Regions from separate parts of the Rhodococcus sp. Eu-32 genome, predicted to be linked through region 3. Evidence: predicted binding sites of a transcription regulator. Region 3 holds the regulator's gene; each other region holds the start of a gene.
What was found. Region 3 encodes LexA, which represses DNA repair genes until DNA is damaged. Its sites were predicted from a motif close to CGAACANNTGTTCG; they were not measured.

Region 1 (8,063 bases), on a different contig from region 3:
GGACAACGCGCAGTGGGAAGAGGCGCTGTCGGTTCCGACGACGGCGGTGTTCTTCGAGACGCCGTCGAACCCGATGCAGTCGCTCGTCGACGTCGAGCGGGTCTCCGAGCTGGCGCACGCGGCCGGCGCAACCGTGGTGTTGGACAACGTCTTTGCGACTCCGTTGCTGCAGAACAGTCTGGCCCTGGGAGCGGACGTCGTCGTCTACTCGGGTACCAAGCACATCGACGGCCAGGGCCGTGTCCTCGGCGGGGCGATTCTCGGGAGCAAGGAGTACATCGACGGTCCGGTGCAGACGCTCATGCGCCACACCGGTCCGGCGTTGAGTCCGTTCAATGCGTGGACTCTGCTGAAGGGTCTCGAGACGATGCCTGTGCGCGTTCGACATTCGACGCAGAGCGCACTCGAGATCGCGCGGTTCCTCGAAGGGCATCCAGGGGTGTCGTGGGTCAAGTACCCCTACCTCGAATCGCACCCGCAGCACGAGCTCGCGAAGAAGCAGATGAAGGGCGGCGGCACCGTCGTCACGTTCGAACTGGACGCGCCGGAAGGCGAAGGCAAGAAGCGTGCGTTCGAACTGCTCGACGCGCTCCGAATCGTCGACATCTCGAACAATCTGGGTGACGCGAAGACGCTCATCACCCACCCCGCGACGACGACGCACCGCGCGATGGGCCCGGAAGGTCGTGCGGCAGTGGGGCTTTCGGACGGTGTCGTGCGCATCTCCGTCGGCCTCGAGGACGTCGAGGATCTCATCGCGGATCTGCAACAGGCGCTTCGCTAGCGCTCAGCGCACGTGAGCGCGAATGTACAGCCGGCTGTACATTGGCGCTCACGAGGCGCGGAGCGCCTCCAGAACAGTCCTGAATTTCGCTGTCGTCTCGGCGAGTTCGGCGTCGGGGTCGGAGGCTTCGACGATGCCTCCGCCCGCCGTCGCGACCGCTGACAGGCCGTCCGCCGCGAGTTCGAGGCATCGGATGGCCACCATCCATTCGCCGTCGCCCGTGGAGTCCGTCCATCCGACAGCGCCCGCGTAGAAGCCGCGCGGGCCCTCGATGTCTGCGATCGTCTGCATGGCTGCGTCGCGCGGAACGCCCGCGACGGCAGCGGTCGGATGCAGTGCGAGCGCGAGATCCAGTGCCGTCGTGGACGAGTCGCGCAGAGTGCCGGTGATCGGCGAGCTCAGATGCCACAGCTGAGGCGTCGAACTGAGTTGTGGTGTTTCTGGCACTTCGATTGTCGCGCACAGTGGTTCGAGTGCCGCGCGAATTTCGTCGACGACGAATCGGTGTTCCGCTTGATCTTTCGCGCTCGCGGCCAGACGTTCGGCGATTGCTGCATCGGTGTCGGGGTCGTCGCTGCGCGCCGCTGTACCGGCGAACGGGTGGCAGCTGACCGTGGTGCCGCGTCGTCGTACGAGAAGTTCCGGACTCGAGCCGACGAGGTGCTTTCCCTGGTAATCGGTTCCGGCAGAAGAGAGGTCGACGCTGTAACCGTTGCCCAATGGATCGGCCCGAACGAGCGCGTCGAGCAGCGACAGTGGGTCGATCGGCGAATCGGCGAGGAGCTCGAGAGCACGCGCGAGCACCACTTTCTGTGCTGCGCCCTGCCGGAGCGCGTTCACGACCTCCCGCACGCGTTCGACATGCACGTCCGACGCGGGCTGCTGCCGTCCGACATGCACGTGGGGTAGCGGTGGCAAGGAGACACGGGAAGCCCACGGCCCGTCGGTCCTGGTCAGGCCGACGGGCTGAACGAGCGCGGCAGGATCACCGATGTCGAACGGGATCGCGCCGACGACGGCACGGCCGGACTGCATGGCCTCCGGCAGCGTCGAGAACCGGTGCTCGACGCCGGTTGCCTCGACGGTGCAGTCGCGTCGGGACAGCACGAAGTGCGGTAGAGCCGACATCAGAACGGCGACTGGGTGCGTCCGACGAGGTCTGCGACCGAGTTGATGACTTTCGTCGGCCGGTACGGGTAGTGCTCGACCGATGCGGTGGTCGAGATGCCGGTCAGCACGAGGATGGTCTGCAGGCCAGCTTCGAGACCGGAGACGACGTCGGTGTCCATCCGGTCGCCGATCATCAGTGTGCTTTCGGAGTGACCGCCGATCGCGCGTAGCGCGGAACGCATCATCAATGCATTCGGCTTGCCGACGTAGTAGGGCTCGCGGCCGGTGGCCTTGGTGATCAGTGCGGCGACGGACCCGGTCGCGGGTAGCGATCCGTCACGGGACGGGCCGGTGGCGTCGGGGTTGGTCGCGATGAAGCGTGCGCCCTTCTCGACGAGTCGAATGGCCGTCGTGATGGCTTCGAAGGAGTACGTTCGTGTCTCGCCGAGCACGACGTAATCGGGGTTGGAATCGGTGAGTACGTAGCCGATGTCGTGCAGGGCCGTCGTCAGACCGGATTCGCCGACGACATAGGCGCTGCCGCGGGGACGCTGGTTGCCGAGGAAATTGGCCGTGGCCAGGGCGGACGTCCAGATCGCCGACTCCGGAATCTTCAGGCCGGTCCGTTCGAGCCTGGCCTGCAGGTCGCGCGGAGTTCGGATCGAGTTGTTCGTCAGCACGATGAACGGGATGTCGTTCGCCTCCAGCTCGGCGACGAACGCGTCGGCGCCGGGGATGAGGTGATCTTCGTGGACGAGAACGCCGTCCATGTCCATCAGGTAGGTCCAACGCTGCGGTTCGTCCGGTGAGCTCACCTCACCATTGTGCGCTATCCGGCTTTCTTCGACTGCGCGCGCTGCAGTGAGCGCTCACGGGCGGTCATGCCACCCCACACTCCGAACGGTTCGCCCGCGGCCAGAGCGAACTGGCGGCACTGCGAGATGACCGGGCATGTCCTGCACACGACCTTCGCGGCATCCTCTCGTTGCCGACGAGCCGTGCGGCCCTCACCCGACGGTGAGAAGAAGATTTCCGAATCGGCGCCGCGGCAGACCGCGTCGAGCTGCCACTGCCACGCTTCTGTTGTGGGTGCCATGTAGCGATGATGTCGCGTGAGAAGACCGGCGAGAAGGTTTGCAATCATCCAGCGTCTAATTGTTTCGTGAACTTTTGGAGCGGTCGAATTGCCATGATCTCGGGTGGCGTACTGGTCGGGTCGACGCTGGCTGAGCGGTGCTCGGGCCGCTTCTGTTGTTCGTGCCGTTCGCTGAGCACTACGGGTGGACGGCGATCACGGCTGCCGACAACCGGACGGTGAGCTCGTTCGTGGGCGACGCCCCCGCTTACGACGAGCAGGCTCTCGCAGCGGTCGTGACGATCCTGCTGTGCGGCGTTGTCGCGTGGACGTTGACCCGGCACGCGAATCAGAACGGTGGTGGTCGGTAATTCTCGCGGGCGGTAACGATGGCGCGGTGTTCGAGGAATCGTTCGCGGAGGTAGACGGCGTCGTCGCGTTCCTGTGAAGTGCGGGCGCGTGCGATGTCGCCGAGTGTCGGCACGTTCGTCACCGTCTCGGGGTTCAACAGCCGGCCCCAGTCGGTGTCGGTGTCGGTGATGTTCTGTTCCCACCAGGTGGGTTCGTAAAGTTCGTCGGAGGGTTCGTCGTCCGGTGGTGGTTCCGTCGGTCTCTCCTCATCGACGACAAGAACTGCCGCAGAGCGCTCGTCTTCGATAGTGGCCGGCAGTGGGCGTGGTTTCCGATTGTGTACGAAGGTGTCCGGGACCAGGACGGTGCCGTAGTTCGACGGGGTGATGCGTTGCAGTCCTGAGGTCGAAGTCCAGATGATGGCGTCGCCGGCGAGTCGTGCTGCGGCCCAGAGCTTCAGGGTCTTGGCTTGGTGATGGAAGTGGCACAGCGGCTGGACGTTGGCGCGGATGGTCCAGCCGCCTGCTCGGGGGTTGGTGTGGTCGAAGGGAACGATGTGGTCGATCTCGCAGGCTGCTGCGGGCACACTGCACCCAGGGAATGTGCAGGTGGAGAACGTCGCGCGTGTGAGTGCGACGAGTTCTGCCGTGGGTCGGTAGGTCAGTGCTCCCGGTGGCGGTTCGGTGTGTCCACCGTGGCCGTCGGGGTGAATGCCCTTCGCGAGTGCGGGGTCTGCGGCTGCGGCATCGAGAAACCGCGAAATCATCTCGGAAAGAGCGACATCGCGGCCTGGGCGTAGGCGCCGGCGTACCGCACGCGGGAGTGAGCGGGAAATGGAGGTGGTGCAGGGGATCAGCGCTGCGCTCAGAGGCCCGACCGGATGGATTCGGCCGCGTTTGATCGGGCGGTAGGCAATGGGTCGGTGGTCGGTCGAGTGGTGAGCTGTCTGTTCGGCGACATCTTCAGCTGCGCTAGGGTTTTCGTGGTCGGCGGCCGCGGTGTCATCGGGTTCGTCTGTACCGCAAGCATTCTCGCTTCCCGCACGCTCGCTGCCCGAATGTTCTTCCTGCGCCACCGCGGAGTCGACATCCTCGGCCGTGTCGTCTGCAGACTCGTCCGCCTTGTTGCCGTGTCCTTCTTCCGCGCGGATGTCCTCGATGAGTTCGGTGAGAATCATCTGCAGTCGGGAGTCGCCAGCGAGCCGTCGGGCTGTGTCGGGGTCGAGGATGGTGCCGTCGCTGAGGGTTGCGGGTCGGTCGGTGAGTCCGAGGAGGGTTTCGATGTCTACGGTGACTTGCAACAGGTGTGGACGTCGCTTGGAGTGATGCTCCTGCTGTCCGTTGACCGGGCATACGTCGGTTTCGCACATGCAGGCGATGAAGTCCTGGCGGTAGACGAGAGCCATGACGGCGTAGCCACGGAGTTGCTTCTTCGTTCGTGGGTCGCGGGAGCAGACGGTGCCTGCGAGTTCGTCGAGCACGGCGTTGATTTCGGCGCCCTCGAGACTGCTCATTCTGGCGCGGAGGGTGGCCATGCCGTCGTCGCCTCGAATGACGTCGGCGCGTCGTTCTTCGGATTCGACTTTCTTACGCGCTGCTGCGGCCTCGTCGGGGTCGTGTTCGATCCACAGGCTCCAGATGCGGTCGCGGAGGGGGCCGACGGTGGTGTGCAGTGCGGTGGCGAGGACGTCGTCCTCGATCGCGTGGACGGTATCGTCGGATGCCTTCTCGAGCACCAGGGCGATGGTGCGGACCCTAGGGTAGTCGATATCGCCTGCGGTGAAAGCGCCGTCGACTGCGGGCAGTCGCCAGGCGAGCTGTTCGCCGATGGTCATCATGTCGCTGGTGACGGTGCGCGACAAGGACAAGGCGACCGACGCCTCGCACTGGACGGTACGTTTGGCGAGTGCGATGTCGGGTTCGCCGTCGCCGGATTCGTGGATGTCGGCTTCGGTGCAGAAGCGGAGCTCGAACAGGGCGTGCAGGTTGTGGACCATCGTTGCGGCGGCGATGTTCTCGGCGCGGCGATTGCTGGCGAGCGTCGCCAACAGTTCCGACGCCTCCGCGTCGGCGGCACGACGGATCGCGTCCGCCTCGCCTGAATTATCAACGCCCCCCGGCATTCCCATGCCCACTACGATAATCGAACATGCGTTCGAATACAAGGGAGGCCGCCCACTACGTCGCCCGCGCAGGTTGCAGCGCACGCGCACGTTGCAACCTGCGCGCTTGCTGGAAGGTGCGCGGCCGGACGCGAACGGTCGAAACCCGCAAGAGTTCGAATCACCGTGATTCGAAGTCGAAGCTCAAGCGCCGCAATGCAATCGAAAACCGGAGACTTGACGGCTGTACTAGGTACCGAATACATTCCTGTCACCATCCAGAGCGACCAAGAGACCTGGCTCGTCGACGTCGCAGCAACCCCCTTCCTCACGGAAGGTGTGGGTGCTACCGCCAGGACCGATGGAGGACGAACATGAGTATGAGTAGCGCACTGTGTCAGCGACGGGCAATGCGGCGACGCCTGCACGTCGACCTGTGCCGCGTGGGCGCCTGTAGCTGTACCTGCAGATAGTCCCGCCACACACCACACCTCCACCAGAAAGCTTGTTTCGGTGACTCAATTGCAAGCTCGGCCCGCGTCGGCCGAACCGCAGATAGACGACGAAGACCTCGTCGTCGCCAAGAAGTGGCACCCGTGGCGCTGGGTCGTCAGCATCGCGGTCCTCGTGCTGGTCGCGCAGTTCCTCCACGGCCTCGCGACCAACCCGGGATGGGATTGGGGAACGTTCGCTCAGTACTTCACGGCGGCGTCCGTCATGTCCGCGCTGTGGCTGACCATTCAGCTGACGTTCTGGGGCACACTCATCGGGATCGCGATCGGCATCGCGCTCGCCGTGGCTCGCCTGTCGAACAACCCTGTGCTGCAGGTCATCTCCTGGTTCTACATCTGGGCGTTCAGGTCGATTCCTCTCATTGTGCAGTTGCTGTTCTGGTTCAACATCGCCTACCTGTACCAAACTCTCACGCTCGGAATTCCGTTCGGTCCCGCGTTCTTCGAGTTCGACGTGAACAACGTGATCAGCGGTTCGACGGCCGCCATCATCGGTCTCGCGCTGCACCAGGCTGCGTACTCGGCCGAGATCGTCAGGGCGGGCATCATCTCCGTCGACCAAGGCCAGTTGGAAGCGGCTGCTGCACTGGGCATTCCGAAGCGTCGCGAATTCTTCAAGATCGTCCTGCCACAAGCGATGAGAGGGATCCTCCCGAACGCCGCCAACGAGGTCATCAGCCTGTTCAAGGGCACCTCGATCGTGTCCGTCATGGCCATCGCCGAGCTGTTCTACCAGGTTCAGGTCATCTACGGCCGCAACGGGCGGGTCGTTCCGCTGCTCATGGTCGCGACCATCTGGTACATCATCCTCACGTCGATCCTGTCGGTCGTCCAGTTCTACGTAGAACGGCACTACGCCAAGGGTGCGGTGCGCACCATCCCTCTGACACCGGTCCAGAAGATACGCAAGCGGCTCGCCGAGATCACCCTCGCGCCTCGGGGAGCAACCCGATGACCGCCGCACCGGAGAACTCGAAGTACGCCGTCGAAGTCCGCGGCATACACAAGTCGTTCGGACCGCTCGAAGTGCTGAGGGGTGTCGACCTCGTCGTTCGCCCGGGCGAGGTCACCGTCATCATCGGCCCGTCCGGATCCGGTAAGTCCACGCTGCTGCGCACCCTCAACCACCTCGAAAAGGTGGATCAGGGCACGGTCAGGGTCGACGGCAATCTCGTCGGCTACCGCCGCAAGGGCAACAAACTGCACGAGCTCAGCAACAAGGACATCCTGAAGCAGCGTTCGCAAATCGGCTTCGTCTTCCAGAACTTCAATCTGTTCCCGCACCTCACCGTGCTCGAGAACGTGATCGAAGCACCGATCGCGGCGCAGAAGCGGAGGCGCGCCGACGTCGAGCCCGAAGCTCTGGCTCTGCTCGAACGCGTTGGCTTGAAAGAGAAGGCGCACGACTACCCGCGCAGATTGTCCGGCGGCCAACAGCAGCGCGTCGCCATCGCCCGGGCACTCGCGTTGCGCCCCAAAGTGATTCTGTTCGACGAGCCCACATCGGCGCTCGACCCCGAACTCGTCGGCGAGGTTCTCGAAGTCATTCGGGGGCTCGCTCGTGAAGGCGCGACACTCGTCATCGTCACGCACGAGGTCGGTTTCGCCAAGGAGATCGCTGACACGGTCGTCTTCATGGACGGCGGACAGATCGTCGAGAGCGGCACGCCCACGGAACTTTTCGACAACACCCGAGAGGAGCGCACCAAAGCGTTCCTCGCCCACGTTCTCTGAACTCGAGGAAAAGCCATGCCCAGATTCAACCGGGGACTCCTCGTCCTCGCGTCTGCCCTCTCCGCTGCTGCACTGACGCTCACCGCGTGCAGTGAACCCACCGCCGAGTCGGAGGTGGTGACCGAGGACGGTCAGACCTTCGACCTCTCACCGGAGCAGTCCACCCGCGTTCACGCCGACAAGGTCGACGAGATCGCGGCGAAAGTTCCCCAGTCCATTCGTGATTCGGGCGTCCTGACGATTGCTGGAACTGCCGGTACCGCTCCGCCGCTGCGCTTCTACGCGACCGACGACAAGACCGTCGTCGGCTCCGAAGTGGATTTCGGCATCCTCATCGCCGACATTCTGGGTCTGAAGCCAGAGATCACCGTCGCCGACTGGGCGCAGAACTTCGTC
Region 2 (8,063 bases), on a different contig from region 3:
ACGCTCGGCGCGGTCGACTTCGCCGGTGGTACCGCAGTGCACATCAACGCCGGTATCGCGGCCCTCGCACTCGTGATCGTGCTCGGTCGTCGGACCGCCTTCGGCAATGCGCCTCGCCCGCACAGCCTTCCGCTGACGATGCTCGGTTCCGGCATCCTGTTCTTCGGATGGTTCGGATTCAACGGCGGCTCGGCACTCGCCGCGGGCAACAGCGCGGCAGTCGTCGTGCTGAACACCGTCGCCGCTGCGTGTGCCGGAATCGTCGCGTGGCTCGTCATCGAACGGATCCGTGAGGGTCACGCGACGTCGCTCGGCGCGTCCTCCGGGCTGATCTCCGCTCTCGTCGCGATCACTCCTGCCTGTGGTGCAGTGTCACCCATCGGAGCCCTGATCGTCGGTGGCCTCGCAGGTGCCGTGTGCTGCGTGGCGGTGTCGCTCAAGTACCGCCTAGGATACGACGACGCACTCGACGTCGTCGGCGTCCACCTCGTCGGTGGCCTTCTCGGAACCGTTCTCGTCGGCTTCCTCGCAACCGAAGGCGCACCGAACGGAGCGGTCGGACTGCTCTACGGCGGAGGCGTCGACCTGCTGTGGCGTCAGGTCGTCGCTGCCGTCGCGGTCCTCGCCTACAGCTTCGCCGTCACCTGGATCATCGCGAAGGTCATGCAGAAGACCATGGGCATTCGCGTCGAAGCCGACGTCGAGCAGGAAGGCCTCGACGTGTCGATGCACGGAGAAACCGCCTACGTCCTCGACGCACCCGGTCCCATCACCCGAGTCGTCAAGCCGGAGGACGCGGTACAGGCAGCAGAATCCATCACGACCATGTCAGCACGCGAGGCAACTGCGTCCTGACCGTCACCACGCCTGCGGCGGGACTTCCTTCGGGGGTCCCGCCGTTGGTGCTGTCGGCGGAATGTCCGGGAGCGAGGGTGACATTCGGTCACTCTGAGTGAGCGGGGGAGGCCTTCGGTGCGTCGTCAGTCTTCCTCGTGATGATCCGGGTACGCCGTGATGGCGAGAAATTTGATCGGCAGACGCACCAGATCGTGCGGCCCGTGAAGGCCCTCGCCGTCGAGAAGTAGCGAATCACCCGGGCGCAGAGTGTATTCCGACTCGCCGTGCCCGTAGACCATGACACCTTCGAGCATGTAGATGATCTCGGTGCCCGCGTGTTGGAAGAGCGGAAACACCTCGCTGGAATCGGTCAACGTGACGAGCACGGGTTCGAGACGCTTGTGCTGACCACGTAACGCGCCGAGCAGTTCGTAGTGATGTCCTACCCTTGTGCCGCGCCCGACGATGACAGCACCGTGTCCTGCCTCGGTGTACACCGCCTCGCGCGCTGAATCTGCGCCGCGGAACAGCGACGTCACGGGCACGTCCAAGCCTGACGCCAGACGCGCGAGCGTGTTCAAGCTGCACGACGTCTGAGCATTCTCGATCTTCGAAAGCATCGCTTTGGAGATGCCGACCTTCACCGCCATGTCGCCGACCGACAGGCCAGTCGAACGACGCAGTGCACGAACCTGTTTCGCGATGACCTTCTCGAGATCCGGCCCGGTCGGGGTGTCTCCGGGGACTTCGCGTTCGACGGGAGCTGGGTCGCCCGTGTCTCGGTGCGTGTCGGCCGAATCAGTGGCGGTCATCGTTCGATCGTAGCCCAGCGTCCACTGAAAGTAGACGCCGGGTTTCATGTTTATTCGAACATGCGTTCGACAAATGGTGGTTTTCGGGTTAGAGTGGGTGCATGCTTTCGGGGGAGAGTGTCGCCGGTCTTGCCGACGATGTGGGGGTTGCGAGCGCACGGGGTGTGCTGCCGATTTCCGACGCGTCGCTCCTGTCTGCGGTCGAATCCATGGAGGGGGCGTGGGATTCGATCGCGGCAGTGGACTCGAGCATGCTCGTCGACGCCGACCGCCGTTCCCTTCTGGTGCGGATGGAGAAGCTTTCTCGGGCCATGTACGGCACCTCGCATACGTGGCTGACCGAACTGATCGAGAGCGACGGTCTGGCGGTACTTCCTGACCGGACCAATCCCTCGCGACTGGCCAGCCTGCTGCTCATCGATCCGAGTGTGGCGGGCAAGCGCATCAAGATTGCGGCGAAAATCGCTGATGGTCGTGCGTTGACGGGTGAGCGGTTGGAGCCGCAGTATCCCTCGACCGCCGAGGCGCATCGGGGTGGGGACATCGATGCTGCGCATGTGACGGTGATCGACGAGTTCTTCAAGGATTTGCCCGCCGCGGTCGATCACGATTCGAAGGTGCAGTCGGAAATTCTGTTGTCGGATCTGGCGAAGCAGGTGACGCCGGAGCAGCTTCGCGTTGCTGCGGCGCGTTTGCACGCGTTGTTGGATCCGGATGGGGAATTGACGGACGAGAAGGATGTGGTCGCGAAGTGCTTTTTCCGGTTGGGGCGGCAGGGTAAGGATGGGTTGAGTAAGGGCAGTTTCGTCATCGATGCGGAGTTCCGTGCCTATCTGGAGGCGATTCTGGCCAAGTACGCGAAGGCGGGGAACTGCAATCCGGATGAGCCGACACCTGTGCTGGACGAGGATGGCGCAGGCGGGGACGGGGATGGGGCGGACTCCGCGGCAGACTCTGGGGCGGATTCGGAGCCGACACTGTTCGACCGTGACGAGGATCCGGGCAGCCCCAGTGGCGAGGCTCCGGACAGCCCCAGTGGCGAGGCTCCGGACAGCCCCAGTGACGAGTCCGGCCCTGCCGGCAGTGATTCTCCTTCCGGCAGTGAATCTCTTTCCGACAGTGACGTTTCTGCCGGCAGTGATTCTTCTGGCGGCAGTGCATCTTCTGTAGACGATTCCGGCCTCGCAGGCGGGCTAGGTTCGGATTCTGACTGCGACCCCGCAGGCGACTCTGGCCCTGCCGACGAGCCCGGTTCTGCAGACGGTGCTGATTCAGCCCGTGATTCTGGCACTGCCCGTGATTCTGTGAATTCCGAGGATGAGAAGCGTCGGGCCGGGCGGGATACGCGCAACCAGGGACAGCGCAACCACGATGCGGTGAAGGCGGTACTGCGCCAGATGTTGGCGTCGGGAAACCTCGGCCGGCATCGCGGGTTGCCTGTGACGGCGGTTATCACGATGACGGCGAAGGACTTGGAAACCGCGTCGGGGCATGCGGTCACGGGCACGGGTTCGCTGGTGACGATGCGCGACGCCATTCGTATGGCCTCACACGCCCACCACTACCTGGCGATTTTCGACAACGATGGACGGGCCTTGTATCTGGGGCGATCGAAGCGTCTGGCGTCGGCGGATCAACGGATCGTACTGATGGCCCGCGATCGGGGATGCACATTCCCGATGTGCACCCGTCCTGCGACCTGGTGTCAAGTGCACCACCTGAACGAGTGGGCGACAGGAGGTGAGACCGACATCGACTCGCTGACCTTCGGCTGCGATCTGCACCATCCGCTCGTCGGTGACGGTCCGAACGACTGGGCGACCACGACGACAGGCCCCGATCATCCGCAGCCGGGTCGAACTCAGTGGCACCCACCGGCATCGGTCGACCCGGATCGCCGCGGTCTGGTGAATCATTACCACCATCCGCTGGAGTATCTGTACACCGAGTCGGAGGATCCAGAACCCTGAGAAATCGAGTAGTACGAGAGCGAGACCGTAAGCGGCACAAGACAACTAGTGCCGCCTACAGTCATGCCGTCAGTCATGCCGTCGCACAACTGCGACGTCAGACAGCCACAGCCGCCGTCTCGAGCCCGAGGCGATCGGCGATGCGCGCAGCAATGTCGGTTGCCTCGTCGACGGAGCGCGTCGAATAGTGGAGGTCGACGAACGCACCGTCAACGCCGTCCGCGGCCAATGCTTCGACGGTCGAGGCGACGCTGTCGATGCTCTGCCCCTCGGCGATGTTGATGCGGGTCTCGCGATGCAGCGCATCGGGGTCGCGTCCGGCGTCGACGGCAGCCGACCGCGCGATCGACCACAGGTACGCGGCGTACTCCGCGGGCATGTCCGACGAGTTCACCCATCCCTGTGCGCGCCGACCGATGCGACGCATCGACGCCTCCGAGAATCCAGCCAGCAGAACAGGTGGGCCACCGACCTGCGCGGGCCGAAGGTCTACGGCGGACAACGGAATGTCGAACAACGGACCGTGGTGCTCGACGGGATTTTCCGTCCACAACGTACGAAGCACGTCGAGTGTCTCGTCGAATCGCTCGGATTTGCCGGTCCACGAAACACCGACGGCGTGGTACTCGTCGCGCATCCACCCCAGACCGAGTCCGAGGACCAGGCGGCCGTTCGAGATCAGATCCAGGCTCGTCACTGCGCGCGCCAGCAAAAGAGGGGTGTGCCAGATCGCGTTCACGGTGCTCGTACCCAATCGGACGGTGCTCGTCGCGACAGCAGCAGCCGTCAACGTGATCAGCGGGTCCAAAGCAGCGGTGAATTCCGGCGGATACGGATGTTCCGGGGTGCCGCCGAGCGGATAGAGGTCCGTGGGTTGCAACGGCGTCAGGACTCGGTCGCCGACCCACAGTGACCGGTACCCGAGTCGTTCAGCGGTGGACGCGAATTCGGCGACGCGGGCGCCGTCGCTCTGCGATCCGAGCTGGGGTAGACAGATACCGATGTCCATGGTGGACCTTTCTCTCGCGTACGTCGTGTCACGAAAGACGGTGCCGGCTAGTACTTGCCGTCCGGTTGGAGTCGGCTTAAGAAGGTCCGAAATTCACGTCGGTGGGGACGATGTCCACTGTTCGGCCAGGCGCCTTCTGGTTGCGCCGGTACAGATTGGAGTACGCGATGACCGACGCGGGGGAGGCCGCACCCCACTCCTTCGGATCCCCCGACTCCGCGCTCGTCGACAGGTTTCGTCCCCGACTCAGTAGACGTCGCGCACGTAGCGTTTCTCCGCCGACAGCGCCTTCACGTAGGCATCCGCACTGGCCGGGGCCAATCTCCCGTGCTGCGCGACGATGCCTTTCAACGCGCCGTCGACGTCCTTGGCCATTCTCGACGCGTCGCCGCACACGTAGAAGTTCGCGCCCTGCTGCATCCAGCGCCACAACTCGGCGCCGTGCTCGGCCATGCGGTCCTGCACGTAGATCTTGGACCTCTGATCGCGGGAGAATGCCAGATCGAGGCGGGTGAGAAAGCCGTCGTCGACCATGGCCGTCAGTTCGTCGCGGTAGTAGAAATCGGTCGCGGCGTGCTGCTCACCGAAGAACAACCAGTTCGGGCCGGTGTGTCCGAGAGCGCGACGCTCGTGGAGAAACGCACGGAACGGCGCGACGCCCGTGCCGGGGCCGATCATGATCATGGGTGCCGTCGGGTCCTCCGGCGGTTTGAAGTGCGTCGACTTCTGTACGAAGATGCCCACGTCCTCGTCCTCGGCGTGGTCGGCGAGGTACGTCGAGCAGACTCCGCGCCGCGGCACGCCATGCACGTTGTAGCGGACCGTCGACACCGTCAGCTGCACCTCGTCGGGATCGACCTTCGGGCTCGACGAGATCGAATACAACCGCGGCTGAAGCGGACTCAGCACCTCCAACCACTCGTCGATACCTGCTCGGACGGGCAGGTGGGTGAGTACATCCACCGACTGACGACCCCAGGTCCAATCGGACAGCGCACTCTTGTTCTCGGGCAACAGCAACCGTTCCAGGTCGGCGTCCCTGGTTCGAGAATGCACGAACTTCAGCAGGGCGGGAGTAGCTTTCGCGATCTCGAGGCGGTGACGCAGCGCGGTCCGCAGCGGCATCGAGTCGTGTCCGGCCAGGTCGACGACGGTCTCACCGTCCAGTTTCGTCAGATCCAGCCACTCGTTCACCAGGGCGTCGCTGTTGCGGGGCCACACGCCGAGCGCATCACCCGCCTCGTAGCTCAACGTGCCCTCGGGAAGGTGAAATCCGAACTGGCGCACATCTTTCGCGGAACCTGGGGCGCTTATCCGTGTGTTGCGGACCAGTGCGGTCGGTAGCGGTGACTTCTTTCCGTACGTAGCAACGCCTTTAGGGACGCTCGGCGCGGCGACCACGGCGGAATCGGCGCCGGCCCGAGCATCGGACGAGCCCAGCTTCGCGAGGACGCGGTCCAGCCAGACCGAGGCCGCCTCGTCGTAGTCCGGCTCGCAATCCACCCGGCCGACCAGGCGCTCCGCTCCGAGGTCGACGAACCGGCTTTCGAGTCGCCGGGCGTTGCCGCAGAAGTCGTCGTAGTTCGAGTCGCCGAACCCGAGGACGGCGAACCGAATTCCCGACAGGTCGGGCGCCTCGTCACCGGCCAACCCGTCCAGGAACGCAGCGCCGTTGTCCGGTGCGTCGCCGTCGCCGGTGGTGCTGCTGACGAGCAGAACGTCGCGGTACTCTTTCAGGTCGGACGCTGGAAAATCCTCCATGACACAGCTTTTCACGGTGAACCCGGCGGATTCGAGCGTAGCTGCGCAGGACGATGCGAACTCTTCGGCATTCCCGGTCTGCGACGCCCACAGCACCAGAACCGGAACAATCTCGGTGAATTCGGCGGTCTCGGTGGTCTCGGCAACAGCAGGGCCGGGGGAGGAAACGTCGGCCCGAGAGTAGACGCCGGCCAGCAGCCCGCTCAACCACGCGTGCGTCTCCGGCGACAGGGGAGAAGCCGTCGGCAACGTCGGGACTCCGGCCGCCGACCCGTCGGAGCGTAAGCCCGCCAACAACCCTGCGACATACCGTTGTTCGATCAGGGGCAACGGCAGGGCCGGCCCCGAATGGTCGCCGACAAGCTGTGCGAGGGCATCGATCGGAGACATCGTTCCCCCTGTGTTCTCGGTGGGCATTGCGTTCGACCCCTGGCGTACAGCAACTTTCGTCAGTGTCACCGCGCACACCTTGAATTCAGGCTGCTGCGAGTACGGGTCGACGGCGTCGTTGGTGACGGCGTTGATCGCCAGGTACTCGCCGAACGAGTCGTTCCAATGGAACGGTGCGAAACAGTCGCCCGGGCGGACCCGGTCGCTGACGCTCGCAGGCAGCACGGCCCGACCACGACGTGACGCCACCTCGATGCGGTCGCCCGTCACGCACCCGATGCGTTCCGCGTCTAGCGGATGAATCTCGACGAACGGCTTGGGATTCAGCTTGGTGAGCTTCGCGACCTTGCCCGTCTTCGTCATCGTGTGCCATTGATGTTGAAGCCGACCGGTATTGAGCAGGAACGGGTAGTCGTCGTCGGGCATCTCGGCGGGTGTCATCGACGGTCGCGCGAAGAACTGTGCGCGCCCGGTCGGCGTCGGGAAGGACAAGCGGGGCACGCTGCCGTCGTCGAGGGTCCGCAGCGTCTGGCTGACGCCATCGTTCAGATAGCGGATGGGGTGGCGGTCGCGGTCGTCGTCGGGCGGGCACGGCCACTGCAGCGGCGTCCGCGCGAGACGTTCGTAGGTCACGCCCCGAAGGTCGTACCCGGTCTTGGGATTCGAGAAGCGTTTGATTTCTTCGAAGACGTCCTCGGCGCTCGCGTAGTCGAACGCGTCGGCGTATCCGAGTTCCGACGCCATCATCGCGATGATCTTCCAGTCGGGCATCGCCTGTCCCGGCGCATCCGTTGCTTTGCGGAAGAGCGTCATGTTCCGTTCGGAGTTGATCATCACGCCGTCGGACTCGGTCCACAACGCTGCAGGCAGGACCACGTCGGCGTATCCGCCGGTTTCGGTGTCGTCGAATGCATCCTGCGTCACGACGAGTTCCGCACGTTCGAGGCCGGCGATGACGGTTTTGCGATTCGCCACGGACGCAACGGGATTGGTGCAGATGATCCAGCATGCCTTGATGTCGCCGCCGGCCATCTTGGCGAACATGTCGACGGTGCCGCCACCGACGTCGGTGCGCAGCGTGCCCGGCGGGAGGTTCCACTGTGCCTCGGTGAAGGCGCGGTCGTCGTCGACGAGGACGCTGCGCTGGCCCGGAAGTCCGGGGCCCATGTAGCCCATCTCGCGGCCACCCATGGCGTTCGGCTGGCCGGTGAGCGAGAACGGTCCGCTGCCCGTCCGGCAGATCGCGCCGGTCGCAAGATGCAGGTTGATCAGTGCGTTCGTGTT
Region 3 (8,063 bases):
AACTCGAGAACCGAGCTCGACGGCGTGACATCGTCGTCGACGACGACGCACTGTTCGACTTCTACGACGCCCGAGTCGGAAAAGAGGCGGTGTCGGCACGCCACTTCGACACGTGGTGGAAAAAGGCGCGCAAGGCCGCTCCGGAACTTCTGGACTTCACCGCTGCCACTGTCGTCAACCCCGACGCGGCCTCGGTCCTCGGTGGGGACTACCCGGATGCGTGGCGACAGGGCGAAATTCAATTCCCACTCACGTACCAGTTCGAACCGGGATCGGAGGCGGACGGCGTCACCGCCCGCATTCCGATCGCGCTCCTCGCGCAGGTGCAGCCCGTGGGCTTCGACTGGCTGGTCCCCGGTATGCGCGCCGAGTTGGTGGCGACACTCATCAAGCTTCTTCCGAAGGCACTGCGTCGCAACGTCGTTCCGGCACCGGATTTCGCCGCTGCGGCATTGAGGTCGATGAAGCCCAGGTCGGAGCCCGTCGTCACGGCCCTCGCGAGGGAGCTTTCCCGCCTCGGCGCGTGCCGCATCGACCCGACGGACTTCGACGTGGCGTCGTTGCCGCCGCATCTGCACATGACCTTCGTCGCGGTCGACGGGAGCGGCACCGTTCTCGGCTCCGACAAGGACCTGGTTCGGCTGCGAAAGACGTTGTCGCCGCGCGTCGATCGCGAGGTCGCAAGTGCCGTCGGACAGGCCGAACGCGCACCGACACTGGCCTGGACGTCGTCCTCGCTCGGCACGTTGGAGGACACCGTCACCCGGTCCGTCGGCGGGCAGACCGTCACGGGCTACCCCGCGCTCGTTCCCGAGAACGGTGGTGTGGCCGTGCGTGTGTTGAGCACACCCGCTCAGCAGCGCGCGTCGATGCGGGACGGAACACGCGCCCTCCTGCTCGAGTCCGCGCCCCGGGGCACCAAAGCGTTGCTCGCGGGCATTCCGACGAAGGAACGTCTCGCGCTCGGACAGAACCCGTACGGCAGCGTCGAGGCACTGCTCGAGGACTGCCGCCGAACCGCCGTCGACGAAGCGATGATGGCGCACGGCGGTCCGGTGCGCAGCCCCGAGAAGTTCGCCGCACTGTCGAAGGCGGTCAACGCAGACACCGCAGCCCGCACGTCCCGGATCGTCGCGCTCGTGCGGCCGATTCTGACTGCCGCGATGGAACTTCGATCGATCCTGGACACGAAGAAGGGCGATGCCGCCGACGACGTCCGTGAGCAACTCGACGGTCTGGTGTTCGACGGCTTCGTCTTCGAGTTCGGGTCCGCTCGTCTCGCGGACATTCCTCGCTACCTGCAGGGCGCAACCGCTCGCCTGAAGTCGTTGCCGAGCAGCGCGTCTCGTGACGATGCGGGCATGGATGTGCTGGATCGCGTCTACGACGCGTACGACCGCCTGCTGAAGTCGCTACCCGAGGCACGACAGAGGAGTTCGGCCGTCCAGGACGTGTTCTGGTCTATCGAGGAACTTCGCATCGGCCTGTTCGCGCAGGGGATTCGAACTGCCTATCCGGTGTCCGAGAAACGAATCATGAAGGCGATGGACGCAGTCAGTCGCTGACGCCGGCCTCGCGATGCGCGCGCAATTCGAGGATCTCCTTCTCGAAATCCTCGGCCGAGCTGAAGGATCGGTACACGGACGCGAAGCGCAAGTAGGCTACTTCGTCGAGATCGCGGAGTGGGCCGAGAATGGCCAATCCGACCTCGTGGCTGGGAATTTCGGCGGATCCGGACGCACGAACCGCGTCCTCCACCTGCTGAGCCAGGAGGTTCAACGCGTCGTTGTCGACATCCCGGCCCTGGCACGCGCGCCGCACACCTTTGACGACCTTCTCGCGGCTGAACGGCTCGGTGACGCCGCTGCGCTTCACGACCGCGAGGACCGCTGTTTCGACGGTGGTGAACCGACGACCGCATTCCGGGCACGACCGACGCCGACGAATCGCCTGGCCTTCGTCCGCCTCGCGGGAATCCACCACGCGCGAATCAGGGTGCCTGCAGAACGGGCAATGCATGTCGGAGCCTCCGTCGTAGCCGATGCACTCCCCGCCATCACCGGTCGAACGCGGAGGACCCGTGAAACACCTAGGACGCACGGGAGGTGCAGGCTCCGAGAATACTCGGAGCGCTACGTGCTGAACTCGATCACCCGTCTGGGACGGAAAGCCGACCACCGGCGACATGACGAGATCATTCTCCCGTGGCCGACGGTACGACGTGCTCCACCGATTGACTGGGCGGCTGCGACGCCGGTTCGAGCTGCCCCGCGCGGAGGTTGGCGAGCCCGACCAGCGCGAGGATCACCACTGCGGTACCCACGACGCCTGCCACGGTGGCCTGCCACGAGATCGACTGATCGGAACGGCGTTCTTCGACGCACGAGTCCGCGTACGCACCCATCGACGACGGCTGATGTGCCGACGGGGCCGAGTGCACGTAGCGACGTCGCGCGGGCGTTGCGCGTCGACGGGAGGGACGCGCGACCGGGCGGACCACCCGAGGGTCTGAAACCGTGATGCTCATCGAGATCTCCACTGCTGTCGACGATGATCGAACACTTGCCTTCGTTCCATTCGATCAGGCGTTCGATGAACGCTTGTTCGAAGTTCTATCACGCGGGTCCGACAAAGTCAGTAGAAAATGCGACACGGATCGAACAGATGTTTGATCGAACAGCGTCGACGGGCTAGATTCGTGTCAGAAACCACACGTCACACCGGCACCACTCGAAATGGCGTCACAGAACCACAGGCGACAGCCACACCAGCATCGGCAACGCACGCCGAGACGGCAGGAGGATGCACGTATGAAGGACGAGACCTCGTCAGGGTCTACACCGGCACCGAAGTCCGCCGGATCCAGGTCTGCCGGCAAGAGTTCGGCGGGCAAGCCTGCCGCCGTGCCGACGGCGAAGGCCTTCGAAGGAGAAGGCACCGACATCAACGCGGGGCTCACGGAGCGTCAGCGCAAGGTACTCGAGGTCATTCGCGCATCGGTCACCGAGCGCGGGTACCCGCCGAGCATCCGTGAGATCGGTGACGCGGTCGGTCTGACGTCGACGTCGTCGGTCGCCCATCAGCTGCGGACGCTCGAACGCAAGGGATTCCTGCGCCGTGACGCGAACCGTCCCCGTGCGGTGGATGTTCGCGGACTCGACGAGGTGCAGGCCGATCACGCAGCCGCCGTCGCCGACGGTTCGGCTGCCGCCGAGGATCAGCTGCCGACACCCACGTTCGTGCCCGTCCTCGGACGTATCGCCGCCGGTGGCCCGATTCTCGCCGAGGAAGCCGTCGAGGACGTCTTTCCGCTGCCCCGCGAACTCGTCGGCCAGGGGTCGTTGTTCCTTCTCAAGGTCGTCGGCGAGTCGATGATCGACGCCGCGATCTGCGACGGCGACTGGGTGGTCGTACGGCAGCAGAGCGTGGCCGACAACGGCGACATCGTCGCGGCGATGATCGACGGCGAGGCCACCGTGAAGACGTTCAAGCGGTCGAAGGGCGATATCTGGCTCATGCCGCACAACCCATTGTTCGAACCCATTCCGGGCAACGACGCCGCAATCCTGGGCAAGGTCGTCACCGTGATGCGCAAGCTCTGATTCCACGAACGACGAAGCCCGCGTCCACCGAGGTCGTACTCGGTGAGCGCGGGCTTCGTGCTGTCGTCCGGGCCGCATCCCGGCCGGAGCGAATGTGGCCTTCCGGTCACTCGGAGTGACCGAATGTCACCCTCGGCCGGGAAAGAGAAAGGACGGGAAGGCGGAACTACAGGTCCAGCCCGCGCCCGATGATCTCCTTCATGATCTCGGTGGTGCCGCCGTAGATCGTCTGGACGCGTGAGTCCATGTACGCCTTGGCGATCGGGTATTCCTTCATGTAGCCGTAGCCGCCGTGCAGCTGCAGGCACCGATCGATCAGCTTGACCTGGTTCTCGGTCGTCCACCACTTGGCCATCGCAGCTTCCTGCACCGTCAGCGTTCCGGCGTTGAGCAGTTCGATGAACTTGTCGACCATGATGCGGGTCGCCGTGGTCTCGGTGGCCAGTTCGGCCAGTACGAAGCGGGTGTTCTGGAACTTGCCGATCGACTTGCCGAACGCCTTGCGGTCGCGGCAGTACTGAATTGTCATGTCGAGCGCGGACTCCATGGCGGCGGCAGCGACGACGGCGATGGACAGTCGCTCCTGCGGGAGGTTCTGCATGAGGTAGATGAAGCCCATGCCTTCTTCGCCGAGCAGGTTCGCAGCAGGCACTCGAACGTCGGTGAAGCTGAGTTCGGCGGTGTCCTGCGCCTTCATGCCGATCTTGTCGAGATTGCGGCCGCGTTCGAAGCCGGGCATGTCCCGTTCGACGACGAGCAGGCTGAAGCCCTGCGCGCCCTTGTCCGGATCGGTGCACGCGACGACGATGACGATGTCGGCGTTGATTCCGTTGGTGATGAACGTCTTCGACCCGTTCAGCACCCACTCGTCACCGTCACGAACGGCTTTGGTCTTGATGCCCTGCAGGTCGCTGCCGGTGCCGGGCTCGGTCATCGCGATCGCGGAAATCAGTTCGCCCGAACAGAATCCGGGCAGCCACCGCTTCTTTTGCTCCTCGTTGGTGAGCTTGATCAGGTACGGCGCGACGACGTCGTTGTGCAGTGTGAAGCCGATGCCGCTGTAGCCACCCCTGGTCGTCTCCTCGGTGACGATGGAGTTGTACCGGAAGTCCTCGACTCCCCCGCCGCCGTACTCCTCGGGCACGGCCATACCGAGAAAGCCTTGCTTTCCGGCTTCGACCCACACGTCACGGTCGACGATGTTCTGCTCTTCCCACGTCGCGTGATTCGGAGCGACGTGTTGTTCGAGGAACTTGCGGTACGACTCGCGGAAGAGATCGTGCTCCGGATCGAACAGGGTGCGTTCCACTTCATCACTCCTCATCGGTACTGCCGGACGGCATGGAACCTCGCCGCCGACGGTTGGCGTAGTTCGAACACTACGACCGAACCGAGTTCGCAGTCGATGACCGTTTCGTGCGTCATCGGTGACCGAACGCGCGGTACGTCAGTTCTGTCGCGCCCGAGCCAGGCTGCGCACGATCGGATAGCCGACGAGGATGCCCACCGAGCCCCATGCAATGCCGCCGAGTTCGACCGAGCCGACCGTCAGCGTCAGGTCCCCGATGCCTGCGACGAGCGCCGCGGCCACGACCATCAGGTTGACCGGGTCGGTGAAGTCGACCTTGTTGTCGAACCAGATGCGTACACCGAGGAGACCGATCAGGCCGTACAGCACGAGCGTCGCACCGCCGATGACCCCGGAAGGAACGGTGAAGACGAGAGCCCCGAACTTCGGCGAGAACGCGAGAATCACGGCGGTCGCGGCGGCGACCCAGTACGCGGCCGTCGAGTAGACACGGGTGGCGGCCATGACGCCGATGTTCTCCGCGTACGTCGTCGTCCCCGACCCACCTGCCGCGCCGGCCAGGGTGGTGGCCAGGCCGTCGGCGATCAACGCGTCACCGGCCAGGTCGTCGAGCGACTTCCCCGTCATGGCCGACACGGCCTTGACGTGTCCGACGTTCTCCGCGATCAACACGATCACGACCGGCAGGGCGATGAGTACGACGGACAGCTCGAACGTCGGCCCGCGGAACTCGGGCACGCCGATCCAGGCCGCGTCGCGCATCGCGTCGAGCCTGGTCTGGTCGATCTCGCCGAGAACGGCCGCGAAGACCCATCCGATCACGACGCCGACCAGAATGCCGAGCCGACCGAGAAGTCCTGGACCGACGACGGTGACGAGCAGAATCGCGATCAACGTCACCGCCGCGACGAGCGGCTGCGCCTCGAACGACGACGTCGCGGCCGGAGCCAGGTTGAGCCCGATCAAGACGACGACGGCTCCGGTGACGACCGGCGGCATGACGGCTTCGATCACCCGTCCGCCCGCGAACCTGACGACGAAACCGATTGCGGCCAGGACGATTCCGACGGACATGACGGCGCCGAGTTGCGCTGCCGGCCCGTCTGCCTGCGCAGCACTGAGCGGGGCGATGAACGCGAACGACGATCCGAGGTAGCTCGGAATGCGTCCGCGTGTGATCACCAGGAAGAGCGCGGTGCCGATTCCGGAGAAGAGCAAGGTGGTGGTCACCGGGAATCCGGTGACCGTCGGAACCAACAGCGTCGCACCGAACATGGCGATGACGTGCTGCATTCCGATACCGATCGTGCGCGGCCACGACAGACGTTCGTCCGGGGCCACCACCGCGCCTGCAGCGACAGTCTTTCCGTTGCCGTGCAGGGTCCATCCGAAGTTTCGACTCACAAGGACTGAATCCTAGAGGGCATTCAGTTCAGGATTGCAGCAACCGCCGCGCGTGCGGCGGAAGCGCTGTCCGCGCGCAGAGCGGCGTCGGCTGCTTCGACGCACTTGTCGAACGTGACGGTCGACAGCTTCGCTCCGACGTGGGCGACGGCGGCCGACGCAGCCGACAGCGACGTGATGCCCAGACCCACGAGCACACACGCGAGCAACGGATCGGCCGCTGCCTCGCCGCACACACCGACCGGCTTGCCTGCGGCGGCACCTGCCTTGGCGGTGTGCGAGACGAGCGCGAGCACGGCAGGCTGCCACGGATCGGTCAGCGCGGCCAGTTCAGAGGACATCCGGTCGGCTGCCATCGTGTACTGGGCGAGGTCGTTCGTGCCGATCGACAGGAAGTCGACGTGCTCGAGAATGTGCTCGGCCAGCAGGGCCGCGGCGGGGACCTCGATCATCACCCCGGGTTTCAGCCCGCGCTCACGCACGTCGGCTGCGAACGCAGCGGCCTCGGCGGCGGTCGCGATCATCGGGGCCATGACCCACGGGTTCGAGCCGGTCGCCTTCGCTGCGGCGGCGATGCCGTCGAGCTGGCGATACAGGATGCCACGATCCTGTTCCGCGATGCGGATTCCACGAACACCGAGGGCAGGGTTGGCCTCGTCGGCGTGATTGGCGAAGCGCAGCGGCTTGTCCGAGCCTGCATCGAGTGTGCGGACAACGACCTTGTGTCCGGCGAACGCATCCAGCACCTCCCCGTAGATCGCGGCTTGCTCGTCGACTGTCGGCTCGGCGTCGCGGTCCAAGAAGCACAACTCCGTCCGAAACAGTCCGACGCCGTCCGCCGCGGAACTGCGGGCTGCGCGCGCGCCAGCGCCGTCCTGGACGTTCGCGAGGATGTCGACGGTGTGACCGTCCGCCGTGGCGCCCGGACCGCTCCAGCCCGACACACGGGCGAGTTCGGCTTTCGCGTCGGCGACGAGCCTCGCCGCGTCGTCCGCGTTCGGGTCGAGCACCACGTCGCCCGTCGTGCCGTCGACCATGGCCGTCGTGCCCGCGGGCACGTCGTCGAGACCGGCAACGGCGACGATGCAGGGGATGCCCAGCTGACGCGCGATGATCGCGGTGTGACTGGTGGGCCCGCCGAGCGACGTCGCCAAGCCGACGACGAGGGTGGCGTCGAGACCTGCGGTGTCGGCCGGCGCCAGGTCGTCGGCGAAGAGGATCGACGGCTCGGTCGGCACCGGCACGCCGGGCTCGTCGACTCCGAGAATTTCGGCGACGACCCGGTCGCGGATGTCCCGAAGGTCGGTGACGCGCTCGGCCATCAGTCCGCCGAGCTTTTCGAACATCGTCGCGATCTGTTGCGTTGCTGCTTCCGTCGCTGCCGTCGCGCGGGTGCCCTTGGAGATCAGCTTCTCGGCGGCACCGAGCCATCCGCGATCCTGGGCCATCGCGGCGTTCGCCGACAGGACTTCCGACGCGGCCCCGGTCGCGAGTTCCGCTCGTCCCCGCAGCCGGGCGGCCACGGTCGCGGCGGCCGTGCGGAAGCGTTCGAGCTCTTCGCCGCGCGCCGCGTCGTCGACGACGGTCGTGTCGGTCGGAACTTCCGGGCGACGGCCGGGTCGGATGACCGGGCCGAATCCCACACCGGGAACGACAGGAGTCCCCCGCAACACCGTGTCCTGCGCATCGGATCGCAGCGATCCCGTCATGTGTCCTCCTTCGTCGTTCGGTGTGTTCGACCCGTCACC
Region 4 (8,063 bases), on a different contig from region 3:
GCAGATGTCCGACGTCGGATCCACCGCCGGGTTCGGTGATGGCAAGCGAGCCGATCTTCTCGCCCGCGAGGGTCGGGCGGACCCACTTGTCGATCTGCTCGTCGTTCCGTGCTGCGACCAAGTGCGGCAACGCGATTCCGCTGGTGAACAGCGACGCGAACAAGCCTCCCGACGCACCGGCCTGGTGCATTTCCTCGCAGATGACGACGGCGTCGGCGAGGTCGCCACCGTCACCGCCCACGTCCTCTGGGAAGCCCGCGCCGATCAGGCCCAGTGCTGCGGCCTTCTTGTGCAGTTCGCGCGGTAGTTCACCGTCGGATTCCCACTGGTTCAGGTGCGGCAGAATGTCCTGTTCGACGAAGCCGCGAACGGTCTTCCGGAGCTGCTGCCGCTCCGGCGTCGTCCAGATCGTCATATGTCTCCTTGGAATGCGAGCGTTTCGGGAATGTCGATGTGGCGAGACCGAAGCCACTCGCCGAGCCCTTTGGCCTGAGGATCGAAACGTGCCTGTGACGCAACGCCTTCGCCCAGAATTCCGTCGATGACGAAATTGACGGCTCTGAGGTTCGGCAGAACGTGTCGGGTGACGGTGAGCTCGCGCGTCTCCGGCAGCATCTCTTTCAGCTTCGACTCCGTCAGTGCATGTGCGAGCCAGGCGAATTCGTCGTCGGTGCGCACCCAGACGCCGACGTTGGCGTTACCGCCCTTGTCGCCGCTACGGGCGGCCGCGATGGTGCCGAGCGGGAGGCGGACAGTGGGCTCGGCCGGACGCGTGCCTGGAAGCTCGGGATGATCCAGAGGTGCAAGCTCACGGGTCTCTTCGGCAGGGCGGATGTCGCGCCGCGTACCGTCCGGGAGTACCGCCGTATGCGGCACGGCGGCGATCGGTACGAAGCCGGCCGTGAACACACCGTACGGACCGCCGTTCGACGGCGGGGCCGTCAGCGAGAAGCCGGGGTAGCTCGCGAGTGCGAGTTCGACTGCCACTGCGGAGAATTGGCGGCCGACGACGTTGGGGTCGCTGTCGCGCGCGACGCACCGAAGCACGGCGCTTGCCGTTTCCTCGGTGTCGGCGTCGGGCTTGTCGCTGCGAACGAGGGTCCAGTCGAGCTCTTTCGGCCTCGTCGGCAACCAGGCTTCGAACTGTCGACGGGCGAGTTCGGCTTTCGCGTCGATGTCGAGTCCCGTCAGCACGAACGTGAATTCGTTGCGGAAACCACCGAGCGAGTTGAGCGAGACCTTCAGCGTCGGGGGCGGTGCTTCGCCGGTCACGCCGCTGATGCGGACGCGATTGCTCGATTCCTGTGTCAGTCGGGCCGTGTCGATCCGTGCGGTGACGTCGGGATTCGCGTACCGCCCACCGGTGATCTCGTACAGCAACTGTGCGGTGACGGTGCCGACGCTCACTGCGCCGCCGGTCTTCTCGTGCTTGGTGATGACCGAGGAACCGTCGGCCTCGATCTCGGCGATCGGGAAGCCGGGACGGGACATGTCGGCGATCTCGGTGAAGAAGGAGTAGTTGCCGCCCGTCGCCTGGGTGCCGCATTCGATGACGTGACCGGCGACGACAGCCCCGGCCAAGGCGTCGTAATCGGTTGGTGTCCAACCGAAGTGATGTGCGGCTGGCCCGACGATGACGGACGCGTCGGTGACGCGCCCGGTGACGACGACGTCGGCGCCCGATTTCAGGCATTCGACGATGCCCCACGCGCCGAGATACGCATTGGCGGTCAGTGGCGAGCCGAGGCCGAGTTCCTGTGCGCGCGGCAACAGGTCGTCGCCCTCGACATAGGCTATTTCGGCGCCGAAACCGAGCTTGTCGAGCGCGTCGACGAGCCCTTCGGGATTGAGTCCGCCTGCGTTGGCGACGATCTTGACACCCTTGTCCAGAGCGAGCCCGAGGCAGTCCTCGGCTTGGCGCAGGAAGGTTTTCGCGTAGCCGCGGGTGGCGTCCTTCATCCGGTCGCGGCCGAGAATCAGCATCGTCAGTTCGGCGAGGTAATCGCCTGTCAGATAGTCGAGTTCGCCGCCTTCGAGCATCTCGCGCATCGCCGAGAGACGATCGCCGTAGAAGCCGGAGCAGTTACCGATCCGCACGGTCATCGTTTGTCACGTCCCGATCCAGGTGGGCCCGCGAAGGCCTGAGCGATGGTGAGCCAGTGCTGTGCGTCGTCACCGACGGCCGTGAGATCGAGGTCGTCGCGGTGAGCACGCTGGGTCACCAGAAGGCAGAAGTCCGCCGCCGAGCCGGTGACGCGCTGCGACGCGTCCTCCGGTCCCCAGGTCCAGAGCTCGCCCAAGGGGGAAGTGAGCTCGACCCGGAACGGCTCGGCCGGCGGAGTCTGCTGGTTGACGGCGTAGGCGAAGTCGCGTGTGCGCACCCCGATGTGTGCCACGCCCTTGATGCGGTCGGTCGGCTCCCTGACGATGCCGAGTGCGTCGGCGACGTCCTGGCCGTGTGCCCACGTTTCCATCAATCGGGCTGTCGCCATGGACGCCGCGCTCATGGGCGGGCCGAACCATGGGATCTTCACTCGCGCAGGCACTTTGACGAGCGCATCGGCCATGGCGTGCCTGCGGGTGCGCCAGGTGGTCAGCAGGTCCGGCTTGGCGGCTTCCTCGTCGGCGGCGGCGTCGACGAATCCGGTGGGGTCGGCCCACGCTTGCTTCAGTGCTACGTCGAACTCGGCCGCCGCGTCGGCGTCGCCTGCTGCACCCGACGTCGTCCGCTCGGCGACGTTGTCTGTCCAGGACAGGTGTCCGATCTGGTGAGCGATGGTCCATCCGGCGGCGGGAGTAGGCGTCGACCATTGTTCTTGGTCGAGGTCGGCGACGAGCGCGTCCAGCGCATCGCCTTCCGCGCGGAGGTCATCGACGATCGAGTCGAGGTCGGCCATGTGGACAGCATTCCAGCGGGTTCGTAAAAAAGCAAGCGCGCCTGCTTGTTAATTCACGTGCCGTTCAGATGCAGCCTCTACGGTGCCGGGCATGAGGATTTTCGTCGGTGTTTGTGCTGTTGCCGTGTTGGCCGGGTGCGCGTCGCCCGCCGAGAACGAGGCGTCGACCATCAGGGTTGCGACGTTCAACGCGAGCATGAATCGAAGCGCCGCGGGCGAGTTGGTCGCCGACCTGCAGGGCGACGATACGCAGATACGTGCGGTTGCCGACGTCGTCGGGCAGAACGATCCGGATGTGTTGCTGATCAACGAGTTCGACTATTCGGGTCCCGATGCGGTGAACCTGTTTCGTGATCGGTATCTCGACGGCAAGTACGAATTCTCGTACACGGCGCCCGTGAACACGGGCGTCGACTCGGGGCTGGATCTGGATGTCGACGGCGCCACGGATGGCCCGGGAGATGCCTACGGGTTCGGTCAATTCGCTGGTCAGTACGGAATGGTGGTGTTGTCGAAGTATCCGATCGACACCTCGGGCGTGCGTACGTTCCAGAACTTCCTGTGGAAGGACATGCCGAATTCGCTGTTGCCACGCGACTACTACGGGGACGCGTCGGACGCGTTGCGCCTGTCCAGCAAGTCGCATTGGGATGTACCGGTGGATGTCGACGGCCGGACGCTGCATGTGCTGGCGTCGCATCCGACTCCCCCGTCGTTCGACGGCCCGGAGGATCGCAACGGCAAGCGCAATCACGACGAGATCCGACTGACGGCCGACTACATCTCCGGTGCGGAGTATCTGTACGACGACAACGGAGTTCGTGGCGGATTGGACTCCGGTGCATCGTTCGTCGTGGTGGGTGATCAGAACAGCGATCCGGTCGACGGCGATTCGGTGGCCGGGTCGATTCAGCAACTGTTGGATCACCCTCGAGTTCAGGATCCTGCGCCGACGTCGGAAGCCGGTAGTGGAACGGATACAGCGGATTTCGCCGATCCCGTGCCCGGCGATCTGCGGGTCGACTACGCCTTGCCATCGGACGACCTGACAGTCGCGGGCTCGGGTGTTCACTGGCCTGCCGGGGTGGAACACCCGTCGGACCACAGGTTGGTGTGGGTGGACGTGCAGATCTAGGGTCGCACGACGGCGTATGGCACGTATGCATTCGACGTCTTCTCCTCTCGGACGGCGTCTTCGAGCGCGGCGCCGGTCGACGCCGTGGCCAGACGTCGTCGACGGGGTTCGCGAATTGCGGCCGCCGAGGTCCTCGGCGGATTCGAGCACAGGGTCGGGGATATCCGGGATGTGCCGTAGGGATGTTTGGCGCCCGGGCCCGTTGATGCGTGACCCTGGTTGATGCGTGTCGCGATGCGCGCGGCGCGTTCTTGTCGGTGGCATGTGATAGCGCCTGTTCGATCGTAATGCGCTGCGGCGCAACCAGTTTCCTTGACATCCCGATCTTCGGTGGTATAGTCGAACACAAGTTCGAATCGAGTCGGGGGGCTTGAATCCATGCCGTTCACGGAGCGCAGCGCGTTCGCGAAATACGTCGGACCACAGAAGAAACCGGTCATCGACACCGACCTGTTGGGTGAACTGTCGCAGGTCGCGGTCCTGGAAAACCAGGCCTGCGCACGCAAAGTCGCTCTCGCAGCCCACATGTGGGATTCGTGCATCCACCAAACTATCCAAGTCGGGGACCTGATCACCGACGCCGGCAACTACGCCGCCTCCGAAACCGCGAAAATCCTGGGCTGCTCGAAAACCGTCGCGGACACCTTCGCCGAGATCGGCATGGATTTACGGCTACGACTGCCCGCGATCAAGAAAGCGTTCGACGCCGGCGAACTCGACCTCGCCCGCGTCCGCGCGATCTACCGGGTCACCTCCCCGCTGTCTTTGGATGCCGCCACCCGGATCGAAGCCGAAGTACTACACGCCGCTAGAAGGCTCTCGCCCGGACCATTGGCCACCGAAATAGCCGCCATCATCCAGCGCACCGCACCCGATGAAGTCGCCGAAACACGGGAAGACCTGAAAAAGCTCACCGGAGTGCGCTACCGCGACAAAGACCTGATCGCCACCATCGAAGCAACCCTCGACGCCGCCGACGCCGCCGCCTGCTGGCAATCGATCACCGAAATGGCCGCCACCGTATGCCCGCGCGACCCTCGTACCCGCAGCCAACGCCTCGCCGCCGCCTACACCGCATGCATGCGACGCGAAACCCATCTCGCCTGCACCTGCGACGTCGACGAAGACCACCCCTGCACCGCCAACCGGACCTTGCCCGACCGGCGCGTACCACTGACCTCGATCACCATCGACCTCGCCACCCTCGCCGCGTTGAACGATCTACCCGCCTACCTCGCTGGACACGGGTTGATCGACGCCGCCTACGCCCGCGAACTCGCCGCCAACAGCGACTGGCACATCGTCATCACCGAAGCCAGAAACATCGCCGACGAACTCCACATCACCCTCGACAACACCACCGACACGGCTAACGACGACGACGACGCGACCGCAGAAGACACCGACACCGTGACCGAAAGTGCCGAGCAGGACGCGAACAGCACGAACACTGCCGCCGACGAGGCCGGCGACCAAAACGAACGCAAAGGCGAAGGCGAACGCGAGGAAAACGACGACGACGCTGCCGGAGGAACGGCCGGTCACGACAGCGACGATACCGACACCGACACCGAAAGCGCCGAGCAGGAAGGTGATACCGGGGACGCCGCGACCGAATCCGAGAATGCCCCAGCAGCTACCGGACGCCCGACACCCGTCGATCATCTGACGTTCCACCCACTCGGACGCGGGCGACGCCGACGCGGACTACGCCTGCCGAAACCGGCTGTAGGCGCCGCTCGCGCACAGACCGTCCCCGCCGACACCGGCCCCTACCGCGGCTCCTACACACTCATCGCTGCCCTCGAGAAAGCGATCGCCGCCAACCCTGCTGTCGCCCAAGCGCTCTACCCCGACGGCCACGGCGGATTCATCGAACCACCCGCCGGAGCACTGCAGTACAAGCCCCGCACACAGCTCGCCGACCTGGTCCGCCACCGCGACCGCACCTGCCGATTCCCCGGCTGCGACGTCCCCGCAGCCAGCTGCGAACTCGACCACATCATCCCCTACCTCCACCACGACCCCGCCCGCGGCGGATGGACAATCCTGACCAACCTGCACTGCCTGTGCCGCTACCACCACTCCCTCAAAACCATGGCCGCCTGGCACACCACCATGCTCGCCGGAGCCATCGAACACTGGACATCGAACTCCGGCAGCACCGCCGTCACCCTCCCCGGAAACAGCGTCGGCGCAACCGATCTCACCGGCCACACACTCACACCACACATACCCCGCAAACGCAGACCCACATGCGACACGACATCACCCGAAACGGAACCGACGAAGCCAACGCCCGCCGAGCCCCACAAGACCAGCGAGCCCGACAAGACCGGCGAGGCCGAGAAGGCCAGCGAAACAACCACCCACGATCAACCCACCGACCCCTGGAACGTCGACATCACCGGCAAAGAAAGGGTAGACGCCGATGACCCAGCACCGTTCTGACACAGGCGATCCGACAACGACGATCCCCTGCCCCACCGTGATGGCAGGACAGGGGATCTACGCGTCATGGCCTGAAGTCGCGGGCCATGTCATGGTGCTGCGTGGCTCAGCCGGCGTAGGTGCTGAGGTCGTAGACGGTCGTGCCGTCGACAGTCGTGGCCGTGAAATTAGCAGCCACCCATTCGGCGATTTCGGACGACGTGCTGTCCGAGCTGCCGCCGGGACCGCCCTGTCCGCCCATGCCTCCGCCCTGACCACTCGAGATGTAGTACTTCACCTGATGGTCCGCGACATACGCGATGAACTGGTCGAGCGTCGGAGCAGGGTCACTGCTCCACCCACCGATCGCCATGACGGCCGTATCGGTAGCCAGCTCGTACGTTGCGGCCGACTGCGAACCGTTCACCGCAGCCGACCACGTGGTGTCGGCAGATTCGAGCAACTCGTTCACCGCATCGGACGATTGCGACGACATACCCGGGCCGCCGGACGGAGCGCCGCCGGACGGAATACCCGCCTGGGTGCTGTCGGACATCGACGCGCCGGGCTGCTGACCATCACCCATACCGCTGGGCACCTCACCGCCGGACATCCCACCGGCCGGCATCTCACCGCTCGGCATTTCACCACTGGGCGCCTGACCGTCACTCGGCATCCGCATGCCGCCACCCATGCCGCCGCCCATACCGGTATCGGAGACGGCACCGGTCGGACCAGCGGTCGGGATGGATCCACCATGCGCGGTCGCCGCCGTCGCGATGGCGTACGACGTCCCACCACCGAGTCCTGCCAGCGCCCCGACGATCAGCGCCACAGCCGCCAACTTCCGGATCCGACCGGCCACAAGCCAGAGTGCAGCTCCGACGACCGTGCCCACCAACAAGAGCCATTTCAATGCGGGCAGCCAATCGGCATTGCGGTTCAGCAAAACCCACGACCAGATTCCGGCAGCAAGCATCACCGTCGCCAGACCTGCTCTGCCGCAGATCGATTCACGGCGCAACCACAGTGCGTACCCGCCCGTACCGATCAGACCTGCGATCGCGGGCGCCAGAGCCACCGTGTAGTAGGGATGAATCGTGCCGGACATGTAACTGAAGATCAGGCCCGTCACGAGGAACCAGCCACCCCACAGCACGAGCGAGGCTCGCAGCAGATCCGTCCGCGGCGCACGACCGCGGGCAATCAACCCGAACACCAATGCGATCAGCGCAGCCGGAACGAGCCACGAAATCTCGATACCCATCTCGCTTCCGAACAACCGATCCAGGCCGGTGGCACCGCCGAAACTGGAACCCGCAGCGCCACCGCCCATGCCGCCGCCACCCCCACCACCGTTCCCGCTTCCTCCGAAAATGCGCCCGAGCCCGTTGTAGCCGAGCACCAGATCCATCACGGTGTTGTCCGTCGAACCACCGACGTACGGACGAGCATCGGCAGGCCACAACGCGACCGTCACGACCCACCACCCGGCACCGGCGATCAATGCCGCGGCAGCACCGACGAGATGCAGCAGGCGCGCACGCAGACGTGCCTGTCCCGCAACGAGATACGTCAGTCCGAACGCGGGCAACACCAGC

Region 1: DK926_RS00395 (HNH endonuclease signature motif containing protein) is a predicted target of LexA. The motif match lies at 5,464-5,477, and genes of this name have one in related genera.
Region 2: DK926_RS18695 (DUF222 domain-containing protein) is a predicted target of LexA. The motif match lies at 1,705-1,718, and genes of this name have one in related genera.
Region 4: DK926_RS26980 (HNH endonuclease signature motif containing protein) is a predicted target of LexA. The motif match lies at 4,373-4,386, and genes of this name have one in related genera.

The regions. Positions count from the first base shown of each region.
Region 1 is NZ_QGNK01000001.1:66,983-75,045, forward strand. Features, by position in the region: gene DK926_RS00370 (O-succinylhomoserine sulfhydrylase) at 1-784, shown strand, start outside; gene DK926_RS00375 (isochorismate synthase) at 833-1,912, opposite strand; gene DK926_RS00380 (HAD-IIA family hydrolase) at 1,912-2,709, opposite strand; gene DK926_RS00385 (WhiB family transcriptional regulator) at 2,724-2,990, opposite strand; gene DK926_RS00390 (hypothetical protein) at 3,152-3,340, shown strand; gene DK926_RS00395 (HNH endonuclease signature motif containing protein) at 3,319-5,448, opposite strand; SAM riboswitch class I at 5,693-5,789, shown strand; gene DK926_RS00400 (amino acid ABC transporter permease) at 5,944-6,888, shown strand; gene DK926_RS00405 (amino acid ABC transporter ATP-binding protein) at 6,885-7,667, shown strand; gene DK926_RS00410 (ABC transporter substrate-binding protein) at 7,683-8,063, shown strand, end outside.
Region 2 is NZ_QGNK01000016.1:23,213-31,275, forward strand. Features, by position in the region: gene DK926_RS18685 (ammonium transporter) at 1-855, shown strand, start outside; gene DK926_RS18690 (XRE family transcriptional regulator) at 981-1,649, opposite strand; gene DK926_RS18695 (DUF222 domain-containing protein) at 1,901-3,619, shown strand; gene DK926_RS18700 (TIGR03619 family F420-dependent LLM class oxidoreductase) at 3,717-4,628, opposite strand; gene DK926_RS18705 (bifunctional nitrate reductase/sulfite reductase flavoprotein subunit alpha) at 4,875-8,063, opposite strand, start outside.
Region 3 is NZ_QGNK01000030.1:14,641-22,703, forward strand. Features, by position in the region: gene hrpA (ATP-dependent RNA helicase HrpA) at 1-1,565, shown strand, start outside; gene nrdR (transcriptional regulator NrdR) at 1,555-2,019, opposite strand; gene DK926_RS24495 (hypothetical protein) at 2,195-2,527, opposite strand; gene lexA (transcriptional repressor LexA) at 2,811-3,602, shown strand; gene DK926_RS24505 (acyl-CoA dehydrogenase family protein) at 3,769-4,911, opposite strand; gene DK926_RS24510 (solute carrier family 23 protein) at 5,050-6,315, opposite strand; gene ptsP (phosphoenolpyruvate--protein phosphotransferase) at 6,339-8,024, opposite strand.
Region 4 is NZ_QGNK01000001.1:467,710-475,772, reverse strand. Features, by position in the region: gene DK926_RS02360 (acyl-CoA dehydrogenase family protein) at 1-415, opposite strand, end outside; gene DK926_RS02355 (acyclic terpene utilization AtuA family protein) at 412-2,103, opposite strand; gene DK926_RS02350 (TIGR03084 family metal-binding protein) at 2,100-2,897, opposite strand; gene DK926_RS02345 (endonuclease/exonuclease/phosphatase family protein) at 2,989-4,032, shown strand; gene DK926_RS26980 (HNH endonuclease signature motif containing protein) at 4,411-6,483, shown strand; gene DK926_RS02325 (glycosyltransferase family 39 protein) at 6,590-8,063, opposite strand, start outside.